Saccharopolyspora erythraea NRRL 2338: one gene and its partner. The protein of the gene in region 1 interacts with the protein of each later gene in a pairwise test. Links are inferred from orthologs where the notes say so. Each region holds a gene or a part of one and is shown in the gene's direction. Other genes may lie near its edges. The genes, in order: eno and rpe.

Evidence for each region.
Region 2: the proteins of eno (region 1) and rpe interact in binary tests that used the Escherichia coli proteins (3 or more experiments, as listed by UniProt). The link is inferred for Saccharopolyspora erythraea NRRL 2338 from one-to-one orthologs.

What each region holds. Positions count from the first base shown.
Region 1 is NC_009142.1:937,728-945,647, forward strand. What follows is about bases 1-2,828. They hold eno (phosphopyruvate hydratase), read left to right. Parts: upstream 1-685; coding sequence 686-1,972; downstream 1,973-2,828. Other genes in these bases: SACE_RS04130 (tetratricopeptide repeat protein), read right to left, coding at 1-323; SACE_RS36080 (FtsB family cell division protein), read left to right, coding at 1,975-2,505; SACE_RS04150 (DUF501 domain-containing protein), read left to right, coding at 2,508-2,828. Outside these bases: more of SACE_RS04150, read left to right, coding at 2,829-3,026; SACE_RS04155 (Uma2 family endonuclease), read left to right, coding at 3,203-3,811; SACE_RS04160 (lytic transglycosylase domain-containing protein), read left to right, coding at 4,014-5,600; SACE_RS04165 (Ppx/GppA phosphatase family protein), read left to right, coding at 5,972-6,946; SACE_RS04170 (peptide ABC transporter substrate-binding protein), read left to right, coding at 7,151-7,920. UniProt on the Escherichia coli protein: Catalyzes the reversible conversion of 2-phosphoglycerate (2-PG) into phosphoenolpyruvate (PEP). It is essential for the degradation of carbohydrates via glycolysis.
Region 2 is NC_009142.1:2,301,910-2,309,969, forward strand. The notes cover bases 3,396-6,363. They hold rpe (ribulose-phosphate 3-epimerase), read left to right. Parts: upstream 3,396-4,520; coding sequence 4,521-5,207; downstream 5,208-6,363. Other genes in these bases: SACE_RS10365 (amino acid permease), read left to right, coding at 3,396-4,381; ribD (bifunctional diaminohydroxyphosphoribosylaminopyrimidine deaminase/5-amino-6-(5-phosphoribosylamino)uracil reductase RibD), read left to right, coding at 5,252-6,250; SACE_RS10380 (riboflavin synthase), read left to right, coding at 6,260-6,363. In the rest of the region: SACE_RS10345 (RsmB/NOP family class I SAM-dependent RNA methyltransferase), read left to right, coding at 1-698; SACE_RS10350 (nucleoside deaminase), read left to right, coding at 776-1,246; SACE_RS10355 (zf-HC2 domain-containing protein), read right to left, coding at 1,324-2,037; SACE_RS39705 (hypothetical protein), read right to left, coding at 2,086-2,214; SACE_RS10360 (OsmC family protein), read left to right, coding at 2,433-2,852; more of SACE_RS10365, read left to right, coding at 2,987-3,395; more of SACE_RS10380, read left to right, coding at 6,364-6,910; SACE_RS10385 (bifunctional 3,4-dihydroxy-2-butanone-4-phosphate synthase/GTP cyclohydrolase II), read left to right, coding at 6,922-8,060. UniProt on the Escherichia coli protein: Catalyzes the reversible epimerization of D-ribulose 5-phosphate to D-xylulose 5-phosphate.

The sequences.
Region 1 (7,920 bases):
GCGGGGGCGGGGTTCATGGTCGCGGCCAGCCGGAGCTGCGTGCGGGCCTCGATGAGACGCCCCTGGCGTTGCAGCGTGCGGCCGAGGACCAGCCGGGCGTAGTGGTCGGAGGGGTCCAGCTCCAGGACCCGCAGGAACGCCAGCTCGGCCCGCCGGAACTGGGCGGAGAACAGGTAGGCGCGACCCAGCAGGAGCTGAACGCTCTTCTTGTCCGAGGCGATGTCGAGGACGGGTTCCAGAACGCGGATCGCCTCCAGCGGGCGCCGCTGCGCGACCAGGCTCTCGGCCCGGCGGAAAGCTTCCACGGTGCCTTCGGTGGTCATAGGTGAACAACGGTACGTTCTACCGGCCCGTTCCTCGACGTCCGACCGGATGGTGGTACACGTCCGAACGACCGTTCTCCCACTGGTGCGCTCGCGTGACCGGCACCATCCCGCCGGCGGGACGGGCACCGGTCCCCGGTCGGCGCGAAACCGCTGATCACGATGCTTCTCGCAGGCCGCGCAAGGGGTACCCGGCATGACGACGGCCACGCAGGCGGATCCGAGCGAGTCTGCGGCGGGGCCGATCGGCCCCCGGTTAGGCTCGTAGCCGGTCGTCGGGCGTTCGGCCCGCACCACCGGCGCGTGCGCAACGCCGGGGCGGCTCGACACGTCCGTAGTTCAAACGCTGATTAGGAGCACACGTGGCGATCATCGAGCAGGTCGGTGCCCGCGAGATCCTGGACTCCCGCGGGAACCCCACCGTCGAGGTCGAAGTCGCACTGGAGGACGGCACGCTCACCCGCGCCGCGGTTCCCTCGGGTGCCTCGACCGGCGAGCACGAGGCCGTTGAGCTGCGTGACGGGGACGCCGAGCGCTACGGCGGCAAGGGTGTCGAGAAGGCCGTCGAGGCGGTGCTGGACGAGATCGGTCCGGAGCTGGCCGGCGTCGACGCGATCGAGCAGCGGGTGGTGGACCAGAAGCTGGTCGACCTCGACGGCACGCCGGACAAGTCCCGGCTGGGTGCCAACGCGATCCTGGGCGTCTCGCTGGCGGTGGCCAAGGCCGCGGCCGAGTCGGTCGGCCTGGAGCTGTTCCGCTACGTCGGCGGACCGAACGCGCACGTGCTGCCGGTGCCGATGATGAACATCCTCAACGGCGGCGCCCACGCCGACACCGGCGTCGACGTGCAGGAGTTCATGATCGCCCCGATCGGCGCGGACTCCTTCTCCGAGGCCGTGCGCTGGGGCGCGGAGACCTACCACAGCCTGAAGTCGGTGCTCAAGGCCAAGGGCCTGGCCACCGGTCTGGGTGACGAGGGCGGCTTCGCCCCCGATCTGCCCAGCAACCGGGAGGCGCTGGACCTGATCGCCTCGGCGATCGAGAAGGCCGGCTACAAGCTGGGCCGCGACATCGTGCTGGCGCTGGACGTCGCCGCGACCGAGTTCTACCGCGACGGCGCCTACCACTTCGAGGGCTCCAAGCGCAGCGCCGAGCAGATGGCCGGCTACTACGGCGAGCTGCTCGACGCCTACCCGCTGGTCTCGATCGAGGACCCGCTGTCGGAGGACGACTGGGACGGCTGGGTGCGGCTGACCAGCGAGATCGGCGAGCGCGTGCAGCTGGTCGGCGACGACCTGTTCGTCACCAACCCGGAGCGGCTGGAGGAGGGCATCAGCCGCCGGGCGGGCAACGCGCTGCTGGTGAAGGTCAACCAGATCGGCACCCTGTCGGAGACCCTGGACGCGGTGCACCTGGCCACGTCCTGCGGCTACAAGAGCATGATGAGCCACCGCTCGGGCGAGACCGAGGACACCACGATCGCCGACCTGGCGGTGGCCACCGGCTGCGGCCAGATCAAGACCGGTGCCCCGGCGCGCAGCGAGCGGGTCGCCAAGTACAACCAGCTGCTGCGCATCGAGGAGACCCTCGGTGACGCGGCGCGCTACGCGGGCGAGCTCGCCTTCCCGCGGTTCACACCGGAGGCGTGATCATGAGCGGACGCGACCGCGGCCAGCGCCGCCGCCGGGGCGAGAGCCCGGCGGCGCGGCGATCCGAGCGCGTCCGCCGGAACACCCCCAGGTCCTCGGGCGGGCGACCGGGCGGGCAGCCGCCTGCCCGGTCGCGCCCGAGGTCCAGCAGCAGCGGCGGCGCCTTCAAGCTCTCCTCCACCCGGCACGCGGCGGTCCTGGCGATCGTGGTGTGCGCGATGGCGCTGAGCGTGTCGGTGCCGCTGCGCACCTACCTCAGCCAGCGCGCGGAGCTGGCCCAGCAGGAGCAGCGCAAGGTCGAGCTGGTGCAGCAGGTGCAGGAGCTCGAACAGCGGCGGACCGAGCTGTCCGACCCGGCCCGCATCGAGGCCGAGGCCAGGGCGCGGCTCGGCTACGTGCGGCCGGGCGAGACGCCCTACGTCGTGGAGGTCCCCGCGGCACCGCAGGCACCCGCGCCCGCGGCCGAACCGCGTGGCGACGGCAGGCCGTGGTACGAACGCCTGTGGGACTCGGTGACGGGAAAGGAACAGTGACGTTGGCGGGCACATCGACTCCGGGCGCGGACGCCGCGGAGCCGGGCGGGACGTCCTCGATCAGCGAGGCCGACCGCGAGGTCATCGCGCGGCAGATCGGCAGGCCGCCGCGCGGGCTGCGCGCGGTCGCGGCGCGCGACGCGGCCGGCGAGCCGACCGTGGTGCAGACGAACCCGCGGCTGGAGGACGGCACGCCCTTCCCCACGCTGTACTACCTGACCTCGCCCCGGCTGGTGTCGGCAGTCTCGACGCTGGAGGCCGAGGGGCTGATGCGGGAGATGACCGACCACCTCGAGCAGGACGCCGAGCTCGCCGAGCAGTACCGCCGGGCCCACGAGTCCTACCTCGCCGAGCGCGACGCGATCGAGTCGCTGGGCACCGACGTCAGCGCGGGAGGCATGCCCGACCGGGTCAAGTGCCTGCACGTGCACGTCGCGCACGCCCTGGCCAAGGGGCCGGGCGTGAACCCCTTCGGCGACCAGGCGCTGGAGCTGATCGCCGAGCGCTGGCCGGAGAGCTGAGCCGCACTTCGCGCGTTCGCCCGACCGGTCGTGGCGGTGCCCGGCCTTCGGAGCAGCGCCCGGCCGCTCGCCGGGTTCGCCGAACGGTGCCACGCGCGGGCCGATACACTGCCCACTCCAGCAGCGTCGCATGAAGTCATCCTGCGGTCACTGACAGTTAAGAGGCGGAGCGCACCATGGGCTACGTCCGCGGTTTTCCTCCCGGCAGGTCCTTGACGCGGGCAGACCTGGAGTCGATGCCTCATGACGGGCACCGATACGAGCTGCTGGACGGGGTCCTCGTCGTGAGCCCGTCGCCGCGGCCGCTGCACCAGCGCGCGATCCTGCGGTTGATCGTCGCGCTGGAACCGGCGTGCCCGGCGACCCACGAGGTGCTGCCCGCGCCGGTCGACGTCGTCCTCGCCGAGGACACCGTGCTCATCCCCGACGTGGTGGTCGGCAGGCGGGACGCGTTCACCGAGCAGGCGCTGATCGGTCCGCCGGTGCTGGCCGTCGAGGTGCTCTCGCCCCGCACCAGGCATTTCGACCTGCACCTCAAGCGGGCCAAGTTCGCCGAGGCCGGTTGTCCGCACTACTGGGTCATCGACCCCGACGAGCCGCGCATCCGGTGCTGGCGCCTCGGTCCCCGGGGCGCGGTCGACCTCGACGCGCCCACCTCCGCCGCGGAGCCGCTGGACGGCTACACCGAGACCGCTTCGGTGGCGGGACAGCAGTGGCTGGAGCTCAACGAACCGTTCCCGGTGCGGCTGCGTCCGGCCGATCTCGTCTCCAGCCACCGGAGCTGAGCGAACAGGATTCCTCGGCGGTTTCTCGCCATCGGGGCAACGCCATCGCCGTCCCGTTCCGTCTTCCCGGCACAGGGGTGACACCGGAGTCGCCGCCGAGCGCTGCTTGCCGCGGTGGTGTATCCAGGAGGCCGCGTCCCGGTTGGGGTACCGGGTGGCGCGTCGGTCGTAGGAGTCACTCCGCCGGCGACCAGGAGGAGCAGTGGCAGCTCGCAGGAAGCATCCGCGCAGGGGGAATCCGCTTTTCCGGCAACGCAGGCGCAGATCGCGCTGGGTGGCGGTCACCGCGCTCACGCCCGTCCTGCTCGTGCCCGCCGCGCTGATCGGTGCCTCCAGCGGCTTCTACGCGTCGGCCCCGACGGCGGGCGGCGCGTTGCGCACGGATGCCGATCCGCGGGAGCTCGGCGCGGGCGGGCGGATTCCGCAGGCCGACCAGCTCAGCCCGGATGTGCTCGACCGGGCAGGCGACCCGGACGGGCTCGCGACCGGTGCGGGGCCCGCGGTCGAGGTGCCCAGCGGACCGCTGGGAATCCCGGAGCCGATGCTGTCGGCCTACGTCGCGGCGGCGGAGCGCGCGTCGGAGTCGACCCCGTCGTGCGGGGTGCACTGGTCGGTGCTCGCCTCCATCGGCCGCATCGAGTCCGGGCACGCCCGCGGCGGCGAGATCGACGTCGTGGGCACCACCGTGCAGGCCATCCTCGGCCCGCGGCTCTCCGGCGGTCCGGGGATCGCGGCGATCCCGGACACCGACGGCGGCCAGTACGACGGCGACCCGACCTGGGACCGGGCCGTCGGCTCGATGCAGTTCATCCCGTCGACCTGGCGCAAGTACGCGACGGACGGCAACCGGGACGGCGTCAGCAGCCCGCACAACGTGCACGACGCGACCGTCGCGGCGGCCGACTACCTGTGCTCCGGGGGGACGAACCTGCGCGAGCCGGCGAACCTGGCCGCCGCGGTGTTCCGCTACAACCATTCCGACGAGTACGTGCGAACCGTCCTGGTCTGGGCCGCCGCCTACGCCAAGGGCGTGACGCCGACGCCGTCGGAGCTGGCGCCGGAGGTCGACGACGTGCTCGAGGGCAACCGCCTGCCCGACGGCCCGGCGGTCCTGGCGATGCCGCAGACGCCGCCCCCGGCCGGTGCGCCGGCGCCCGCGCCGGCTCCGGGGCCTTCTCCGACGCCGACGGCGCACCCGCCGAACGGCACCCCACCGCCCGCCCCGTCGAGCACTCCGCCGTCGAGCAACCCGCCGGGCAGTACCCCGCCGGGCAGTTCGCCGCCGCCGGGAAGCAGCCAGCCCCCGCCGGAGAGCAGCAAGCCTCCGGAAAGCACCACGCCGCCGCCGGGAAGCAGCCAGCCCCCGCCGGAGAGCAGCACACCGCCGGAGAGCACGACTCCTCCGCCGGACAGCAGCACGCCGCCTCCGGACAGCACGACACCGCCTCCGGAGAGCAGCACACCGCCGGAGAGCACGACTCCTCCGCCGGACAGCAGCACGCCGCCCCCGGACAGCACGACGCCGCCTCCGGACAGCAGCACGCCTCCGCCCGGCAGCAGCACGCCGCCGGAGGAGCCGGGGCCGCCGTCGTCGTGCCAGGTGCCGGTGCTGCACAACGGCGAGTTCGTGACCGAGCAGGACAGGCCGACGGCCGGGAACGACCTCCCGCCGGGCCGCACCGATCCCGCCGCGGCGACCGCCGGCGCGACCGTCTACGTGGAGCCGGGCGACGGAGGGTCGCTGGTGCCCTGCGTCGTGCCGGACGACTACGCGCCCGCGCAGCGGTGATGTCCGGGGGGTGAAACCGGCCGGCCCGGCAGGCGGTGTTCCTGGTGCGAGGGACGCCGCCTGCCGCTGCCCGGGCCCGCGATACCACCGGTCGAGGTCGCTCGACTGGTTGGAGTTGGCTTGGCAGGCGGGTGAATCTCTCCTGGATCACCCGTTTTCGCCCGGCGGTTCGCGCCCTCGCCCCGGGCGCGCTGAGTTACCACGGGTCACCCGTCCGAAGGAGTCCGCGCGCTCCACTTTCGTGTGACACGGCGTTGCGGTACCACGCGCGTGCGTCCGCCGGGCGCGCAACTAGCGTGGGGGCCGACAAGCGCGCAGCGCGCGGCGGGCCTGCGGCGGCCGGCCGGCGCACGTATCGAGGAGGACCAGCGATGTCACGTGTCGCGGCGATCGACTGCGGAACGAACTCCATCCGGCTGCTCGTCGCCGACGTGACGGTCTCCCCGGGGCCGGATTCGGATCCCGACGGCGGGACGCGGCACCTGCGCGACATCCACCGCGAAATGCGAATCGTGCGGCTCGGCCAGGGCGTCGACGCCACCGGCAGGCTCGCCGACGAGGCGCTCGAGCGCACGCGGGCCGCGCTTGTCGACTACGCCAACATCGCGCGCCGCAAGGGTGTGGAGCGCATCCGCATGGTGGCGACCTCGGCCACGCGGGACGCCTCCAACCGCGAGGAGTTCTTCGCCATGGTGCGCGAGACCCTCGGCATCGACGCGGAGGTGATCACCGGTGACGAGGAGGCGCGGCTGTCGTTCATCGGCGCGGTCGGCGACCTGGACCCGCAGGACGGGCCGTTCGTGGTCACCGACGTCGGCGGCGGCTCGACGGAGCTGGTGGTCGGCACCTGGGACGGCGTGCGCGCCGACATCACCGCCGCGTACTCCGCCGACATCGGCTGCGTCCGGCTGACCGAGCGCAGCCTGCACGGCGACCCGCCGGCCGAGGACGAGGTCCGCGAGGCCGTCAAGGTCGCGCGCGGCATTCTGGACGACGCGTTCGCCGCCGTCGATTCCTCGGATGCCCGGACCTGGGTGGGGGTCGCCGGAACGGTCACGACGCTTTCGGCCATCGCGCAGAATCTGCCGGAGTACGATCCCGCCGCCATTCACCTTTCACAGATATCCCGGAATGGACTCGAACGGACAACCGAGCAGTTGTTGTCGATGACCCACGACGAGCGCGCCGGGATCGGCTCCCTGCACGCCGGCCGGGTGGACGTGATCGTCGGCGGCGCGCTGGTGGTGAAGGTGCTGGCAGAGGAGCTGTCGGAACGCGCCGGAATCGACTCGATCACCGTCAGTGAACACGACATCCTGGACGGCATCGCCCTGTCTATCAGCTAGTTCCCGGAGTGTGGTCGTCCTATTCCACCTTCTGAGTGACGGGGTTTCTGGATCGAGCCAGAAGGTGACGGCTTTGTGACAGCGGATTGCTGTGAGCCCGTTCTCACTTATGTTTACGCTCGTCTGACGCGGCGGTGAACGCCGCCGTGCGTGGTGACCCCCGAAAATCCCCGACGGGGCACACGTGGAAGCGGGAGGACGTACATGCGAAAGGGACGCTTGGCCGCTCTGGTCGCGGTCCCAATGGCGGTGGCGATGCTCGCCAGTGCCTGCGGCGGAGGCGGCAGCGCCTCGGGTGAGGACGGCATCGTCACCCTCGACTGGGGCGAGCCGGAGAACCCACTGGTTCCTGGCAACACGACCGAGGAGAACGGCGGCTTCATCATCGACGCCCTGTTCACCGGCCTGGTCGAGTACCGGGCGAGCGACCTGAAGGTCGAGAACGCGGTCGCGGAGTCGATCACCACGACCGACAACACGAACTTCACCATCAAGCTGAAGCCGGGCTGGACGTTCCACGACGGCACCCCGGTCAAGGCCAAGAACTTCGTGGACGCCTGGAACTACACCGCCTACGGCCCCAACGGCTTCCAGGGTGCGAGCTTCTTCGAGCAGGTCGACGGCTACGACGTGGTCCACCCGAAGGACCCCGACGGCGAGGCCGGCCCCGCGTCCCCGCCGACGCCGCCGACGAAGGAGATGTCGGGCCTCAAGGTCGTCGACGACAACACCTTCACGGTCAAGCTCAAGAGCCCCTTCACGATCTTCCCCGTCGTCCTGGGCTACTCGGCCTACAAGCCGCTTCCCGACTCGTTCTTCGCCGACCCGAAGAAGTTCGAGGACCACCCCATCGGCAACGGTCCGTTCAAGTTCGTCGACCGCACGCCGAACGTCGAGCTCAACGTCGCCACCTACGAGAACTACGCCGGCGCGGACAAGCCGCAGATCAAGGGCGCCAAGTTCAAGGTCTACGA
Region 2 (8,060 bases), 1.4 Mb from region 1 along the record:
CCTACGGCGTGCACCTCGACTCCGGCGCGGGCGATCCCGGCGACCTCGAACCGGTCCGGGAGGGCTTCGCCTCGGTGCAGGACGAGGGCAGCCAGCTCGTCGCGGTCGCGCTGAGCAGGGTCGAGGTGCAGGGCCCGGACCTGCGGTGGCTGGACCTGTGCGCCGGGCCCGGCGGCAAGGCGAACCTGCTCGGCTCCCTGGTCACGATGGACGGCGGCACGCTCGACGCCGTCGAGCAGGCGCCGCACCGCGCGGACCTGGTGCGCCGCAGCACCGACGGGCTGTCGGTCGAGGTCCACGTGGCCGACGGCCGCGACCCCGGACTGGAACCCGGCTACGACCGCGTGCTGGTCGACGCCCCGTGCACCGGACTCGGCGCGCTGCGCCGCCGCCCCGAGGCCCGCTGGCGCAGGCGTCCGGACGACGTGGCCGAGCTGGCCAAGCTGCAACGCGAGCTGCTGCTCTCGGCGGTGCGGCTGACCCGCGAGGGCGGGGTCGTGGCCTACGTCGTCTGCTCGCCGCACCTGTCGGAGACCGAGGGTGTCGTCTCCGACGTCGTCCGGCGCGCCGGGGTGGAGCAGCTCGACGCCCGGCCGTACTTCCCGGGCGTCCCGGACCTCGGCGACGGGCCCGCGGTGCAGCTCTGGCCGCACCGGCACGGCACCGACGCGATGTTCTGCGCGCTGCTGAGGGTGTGAGCGCGCCCCGGCGGCGGACGCCCTCGGCAGAACTGACCAGCAGGCCGGCCCGCGTGGCCGCACCCGGGAGGAACGAGATGCCGGAGCGACCGTCCGAAGCCGACTTCCGCGAGTGGCTCTCCGTCGCGGTGGCCGAGGCCCGCGCGGGCGCGGCCGAAGGCGGGATCCCGATCGGCGCGGCGCTGGTCGGCCGGGACGGCGAGGTGCTGGGGCGGGGGCACAACAGGCGGGTGCAGGACGGCGATCCGTCGGTGCACGGGGAGACCTCGGCGTTCCGCGCCGCGGGCAGGCAGCGCTCCTACGCCGGGACGACGATGGTCACCACGCTCTCGCCGTGCTGGTACTGCAGCGGTCTGGTCCGCCAGTTCGGCATCAGCCGGGTGGTGATCGGCGAGGCCCGCAACTTCCACGGCGGCCACGACTGGCTGGCCGAGCACGGCGTGGAGGTCGTCCTGCTCGACGACCCGGGCTGCGTCGAGATGATGGCCGACTTCATCGCGGCCAACCCGCGGCTGTGGCACGAGGACATCGGCGAGGACGAGGACTGAGGGTTTTCCGGAGGCGGTTCGCCTGGCGGTTCCGGTGGCGGAACCTCAGGCGTCCTCCGGCTCCGGGATCGCCGACATCATGCCGCCCGGCGGTCCTGCGCCGTGGGCCGCAGCGGCGGGCGACCGGACGCCGCCGTCCTGCCCGGGACATCGGTGCGGGGACCGGAGAGCCCGGTGTGCTCGTCGGAGTCGTCGGCGGTAGCGCCGCCGGGGTGTCCACCGCTGCTGGTGCGGTGCACGGTGTAGAGCAGACCGAGCCCCAGCAGCATCAGGCCGTGCGAGGCCACCCGCTCCACCGACACGACACCGGCCATCAGGTCGTGCAGCGAGAAGCCGGTCAGCACCACCAGGAACACGCTCAGCAGGGGCAGCATCCCGGACACCGCGCGGGTGCGGGCCGCGGCCCAGAGCAGCCCGGCACCGACGGCGAGGTTCCACGCGGTGCTCTCGTTGAACAGGTGGGCGCTCATGCCGTGGTGGGCGTGCGGACCGAGCCCGAGCATCTGCAGGGCGCCGAGCAGGAGCTGGGCCACCGCGACCACGGCCAGCGCGACGCGCGGCACCGCCCGGTGGCGCCGGCGCGGGGCGTGCGCGAGCACCGCGTCGACCAGGTCGGGGGTCGGGCTCGCGGGGCGGACCCGCAGCCCCCGGGTGAGCATCGCGGCCTTGGCCTGCCACGCCCGGCACGCGGCGCAGCTCTCCAGATGGGCGTCGACCTGCTCGTCGGGCGCGGTCCCGTCCTCGCCGTCCAGCCGCGCCGAGATCGAGATCCGGCAGCTTTCACAGTTCACACCCAGATTGTCGGACCCACCGCCCCCGGAGTTCCGGGGGGTGCGCTCTCACCCGGCTGGTCCGGAGCGGATCGGCAGCAGGTGCACCACGGCGCCGAACACCAGCCACGCCCCGGCGACGGTCAGCGCGAGCGGGCCGGCCGAGACCAGCACCGCCACGGCGATCAGCGCGCCCACGCCGGGCGACGGCCTGCGCGCCGGCCCTTCGGACGTCGTCGTGGTCGTGGCCCCACCTCGGTGCGGAACATCGGCGCGGCGGCTGATGTTGGACGTTCACGGTTCCGCACGGCACCTGCCGGCGCCGTGCGGTGCTCGTGTGACGATCACCCGCGCAGGCGGTGCGGACAACCGCATCCGGCACGCGGAACCACCGCAACCCGACAAGAGGGGGCCGAATGTCATCCACACCGGTCGAAGTGCGCCGCACCGGCAAGCACACCTTCACCGCGACCAACGACCGCGGCGCGGAGGTGACGATCGGGCGCGACGGCGCGCCCGGTGCCTTCACCCCGGGAGAGCTGCTGCTGGCGGCCATCGCGGGCTGCTCGGCGGTGACCAGCGAGAGCATGCTGATCCGCAGGCTCGGCGAGTCGGCCACGCTGGACGTGCACGCCGACCGCACCAAGACCGAGGAGGACCCGCACAAGTTCGCCGAGGTCCAGGTGCGCTTCGACGTCGACCTCAGCCCGATCGAGGACGCCGGGCAGCGCGCGAAGCTCGTCGACGCGGTGCAGCGGGCGATCGAGCGGCTGTGCACGGTGAGCCGGGCGGTCGAGGAGGGCACCCCGATCTCGCTCGAGCTGCCGCGCGACTGACCCCGGCCCCGCGGCCGCGAGAGGTGTGCGCGGACCGGCGTCCGGGCGAGACCGATCCGTCACAACCCGCCGGTACAGTCCTCGGCGCACCGCAGGCGCTCGGCGCCTCACCGCGAACGAGGAAGGCGGCACCCGTGAGCAAGGCCGTGACCGAATCGGACGAGCAGTCCGGTCTGCGCAGAGATCTCTCCGGCCGCCAGGTCGGGATGATCGCCGTCGGCGGTGCGATCGGTACCGGGCTGTTCCTCGGTTCGGGGCTGGCGATCTCGATCGCCGGTCCTGCGGTGATCATCGCCTACGCCGTGGCCGCGTTCGCCGCGCTCGCGCTGGCCTACGCGCTGGCCGAGATGATCGTGGTGCACCCGGAGGCGGGCGGCTTCGGCCCGATCGCGCAGCGCTACCTCGGCGGCCTGGCCGGTTTCGTGCAGCGGTGGATGTACTTCGCCGCGCAGGTGGTCAACATCGGCAGCGAGGTAGTCGCAGCCGGGCTCTACGTGCAGTTCTGGTACCCGCAGATGCCGCTGTGGCTGCCGGTGGTGGTGTTCTCGGCGGTCATGCTGGCGGTCAACGCCTCGGCGGTGCGCTACTTCGGCGAGTTCGAGTACTGGTTCGCCATGATCAAGGTAGTCACGATCGTGGTGTTCATCCTGCTCGGGCTGACCTACATCGTCTTCGGCCTGCCCGGACACGCCCCGGTCGGCGTGAGCGCGCTGACCGAGCACGACGGCTTCCTGCCCAACGGCATCGGCGCGGTGTGGCTGGCGCTGACCGTGGTCACCTTCTCCTACCTCGGCACCGAGGCCGTCGCGCTGACCGCGTCGGAGTCCCGCGATCCCGGCCGCGACGTCCCCCGCGCGGCGCGCGGCACCGTGCTGCGGCTGGCGCTGTTCTACGTCGTCGGCATGCTCGTGGTGGTCTCGATCCTGCCCTGGAACCAGGTGTCCACCGAGGACGACGTCACGCAGAGCCCGTTCGTCCGGCTCTTCGCGACGGCGGGCATCCCGGCCGCGGCGGGGATCATGAACTTCGTGGTGCTCACCGCGGCGCTTTCGGCGATGAACACCAACCTCTACGTCACCGCGCGGATGACCTACTCGCTGGCCAGGGACGGCTACGCGCCGAAGTGGTTCACCGGGCTCAGCGCCAACGGCGCGCCGCGCCGGGCGCTGCTGCTCTCGGCGGTGGGGCTGGCCCTTGCGGCGGCGATCTCGGTGTTCTCGCCGGAGACCGCGTTCCCGATGATGCTCGGGCTGGCGCTGTTCGGCGCGCTGATCGTGTGGCTGCTCATCCTGGCCACGCAGCTGGCGTTCCGCAGGCGGCGGGCGGCGGAGGGACTGCCGCCGTCGCCGGTGCGGCTGCCGGGAACGCCGGTGACGACCGTGCTGGTGATGGTGTTCGTGGCGGCCGTGCTGCTGACCACCCCGTTCACCGAGCAGTTCAACACCGCGTGGAAGGCGGGCGTGCCGTTCCTGCTGGTGCTGGTCGGGGCCTACTACGTGGTCCGGAAGCGGGCGGCGGCGAGGGGCTGACCCGCCGCGAAGGCCGGTGCCCGGGCGCCGGCGGCTGTGGCGGAAGAGGCGGGCGGGACCAGGTCCCGGCGCCGCCGGCAGGCACCGGAGGAGTGCCCGGGAAGCGGCATTTACACTCCCGCATGTGTCGAACCAGCCGATGATCGCGCCCTCCATCCTTTCCGCCGACTTCGCCCGCCTCGCCGACGAGATGGCCGCCGTCAACGGCGAGCCCGGCCACCGCGCCGACTGGCTGCACGTCGACGTGATGGACGCGCACTTCGTGCCGAACCTGACCCTCGGCCTGCCCGTGGTGAAGTCGCTGCTGAAGGCCACCGACATCCCGATCGACTGCCACCTGATGATCGAGGACCCCGACCGCTGGGCCCCCGGTTACGCCGAGGCGGGCGCCTACAACGTCACCGTGCACGTCGAGGCCGCCGAGGACCCGGTCATGCTGGCCAAGAACCTGCGCGCGGCGGGGGCCAAGGCGGGTCTGTCGATCAAGCCGAACACTCCGCTGGAGCCCTACGTCGAGGTGCTCAAGCACTACGACACCCTCCTGGTGATGTCGGTCGAGCCGGGCTTCGGCGGCCAGAGCTTCATCGCCGACGTGCTCACCAAGGTGCGCAAGGCCCGCGAGCTGGTCGACACCGGTCACCTCAACCTCGTCGTTGAGATCGACGGCGGCATCAACGCCGACACCATCGAGCAGGCCGCCGAGGCCGGTGTGGACTGCTTCGTGGCGGGCTCGGCCGTCTACGGCGCCGGGGACCCCGCCCAGGCGGTCGAGGCGCTGCGGGGCCAGGCGGCCCCGGCTTTCGCGAACGCGCACGCCGGGCTGTGAGCCCGGTGGGCGGGACGGGCTCGGAGGCGGCGCTGTCGTCGGCGATGCGCACCGCGATCGGCGCGGCCGAGGGCGTGCGCGGCACGACGAGCCCCAACCCGCCCGTCGGGTGCGTCGTGCTCGACGCCGCCGGTGCGGTCGCCGGGATCGGCGCGACCCGGCCGCCCGGCGGCCCGCACGCCGAGGTCGTCGCCCTGCGTGAAGCGGGCGAGCGGGCCAGGGGCGGCACGGCGGTGGTGACGCTGGAGCCCTGCTCGCACACCGGCCGCACCCCGCCCTGCACCGACGCGTTGCTCGCGGCCGGGGTCGCCCGCGTCGTGCACGCGGTCAGCGACCCGATGCCGGTCGCCGCGGGCGGCGCCGACATCCTGCGCGCGGCGGGCGTGGAGGTCCACAGCGGACTGCTCGCCGAGGAGGCCGAGTCCGGCCCGCTGCGCGCCTGGCTGCACTTCGCCCGGACCGGACGGCCGCACGTGACGTGGAAGTACGCGGCCACTTTGGACGGTCGCTCGGCGGCGGCCGACGGCACCAGCAAGTGGATCAGCTCCCCCGAGGCGCGCGCCGAGGTCCACGAGCTGCGGCGGCGGATGGACGCCGTCGTCGCGGGCACCGGCACCGTGCTGGCCGACGACCCGCAGCTGACCGCCCGGACGCCGGAGGGCGGCCTGCACGAGCACCAGCCGTTGCGCGTCGTGGTGGGGAACCGGCCCGTTCCGGCGGGAGCGCGCGTGCTCGACGACACCGCCGAGACGCTCCTGCTGCCGGCGTCCGATCCGGACACCGTGCTGGCCGAGCTCGCCGGCCGCGGTGCGGTGGACGTGCTGCTGGAGGGCGGGCCCGTGCTCGCCGGGGCCTTCGCCGCGGCCGGGCGGATCGACCGCGTGCTCGGCTACATCGCTCCCGCGCTGCTCGGTTCGGGCCGCGCGGCCCTCGGCGACGCCGGAGTGGGAAGTATCTCGCAGGCGTTCCGGTTGCACGTGGAGCAGGTCACGATGGTTGGCCCGGACGTGCGCGTCAGCGCCGTGCCGGTCGCGCAGGAGTAGGAGGAGCCCGTGTTCACCGGGATTGTGGAGGAGCTCGGCACCGTCACCGCCGCCGAGCCGCTGGCCGACGGCAGCCGCCTCACCGTGGCCGGCCCGGTGGTGACCTCGGATGCGGGCCACGGGGACTCGATCGCGGTCAACGGCGTGTGCCTGACCGTCGTGGACGTCCTCGAAGGAGCGTTCACGGTGGACGTCGTGGCCGAGACGCTGCGCCGGTCCTCGCTCAAGCACGTCGGCGTCGGCGACCGGGTCAACCTGGAGCGCGCGATGGCGCTCGGCGACCGGCTCGGCGGCCACATCGTGCAGGGCCACGTCGACGGCACGGCCGTGCTGCGCTCCGCCGAGGCCGACGGACTGACCCGCTTCGACCTGCCCGCGCGGCTCTCCCGCTACGTGGTGGAGAAGGGCTCGATCACCGTCGACGGCGTGTCGCTGACCGTGGTGGAGGCGGGCGAGGAGTCGTTCAGCGTCGCGCTGATCCCCACCACCAAGGAGCTCACCACGCTTGGCTTCCGGGCCCCTGGTGACGAGGTCAACATCGAGGTCGACGTGCTGGCCAAGCACGTGGAACGGCTCGCGCAGGCGCAGTTGGCGGACCTGGGCCGTGGAGCTTCCCCGCTTTCGGGGGACAATGGGGGCAGCAGGGGGCGGACGTGGTGAACCAGCACGAGGTGCACCCCGAAGGCAAGGGCACGAACACGGTGAGCACACACAAGTTCGACGACATCGAGCGCGCACTGGCCGACATCGCGGCCGGACGCCCGGTGATCGTCGTCGACGACGAGGACCGCGAGAACGAGGGCGACCTGATCTTCGCCGCCGAGATGGCGACGCCGGAGATGGTGGCGTTCATGGTCCGCTACACCTCCGGCTACATCTGCGTGGCGCTCACCGGCGAGGACTGCGACCGGCTCGACCTGCCGCCGATGTACCACTGGAACCAGGACCGCAAGGGCACCGCCTACACGGTCACCGTCGACGCGGCCGAGGGCGTCAGCACCGGCATCTCGGCGTCCGACCGCGCGCACACGCTCAAGGTCCTGGCCCACGCCGACTCCTCCGCCGACGACCTCAACCGACCGGGCCACGTGGTGCCGCTGCGGGCGCGCGACGGCGGTGTCCTGCGCCGCCCGGGCCACACCGAGGCGGCGGTGGACCTGTCCCGGCTCGCCGGGCTGCGCCCGGCCGGCGCGCTGTGCGAGATCGTCAGCCAGAAGAGCGAGGGCGACATGGCCCGCCGCGACGAGCTGGAGGTCTTCGCCGACGAGCACGACCTCGCGCTGATCACCATCGCCGACCTGATCGCCTACCGGCGCCGGTTCGAGCAGCAGGTCGTGCGGGTCGCCGAGGCGCGCATCCCCACCGCGCACGGCACGTTCCGCACCGTCGGCTACGACAGCACGCTCGACGGCATCGAGCACCTCGCGCTGGTCTACGGCGACATCGGCGACGGCGAGGACATCCTGGTCCGAGTGCACTCGGAGTGCCTGACCGGCGACGTGCTCGGCTCGCTGCGCTGCGACTGCGGCCCGCAGCTGGCCGCGGCGATGGAGAAGGTCGCCGAGGCCGGGCGCGGCGTCGTGCTCTACATGCGCGGGCACGAGGGCCGTGGCATCGGGCTGATGCACAAGCTGCAGGCCTACCAGCTGCAGGACGACGGCGCCGACACCGTCGACGCCAACGTCGCGCTGGGCATGCCGGTCGACGGCCGCGACTACGGCCAGGGCGCGCAGATCCTCTGCGACCTGGGCATCAAGTCGATGCGGCTGCTGACCAACAACCCGGCCAAGCGCGTCGGCCTGGAGGGCTA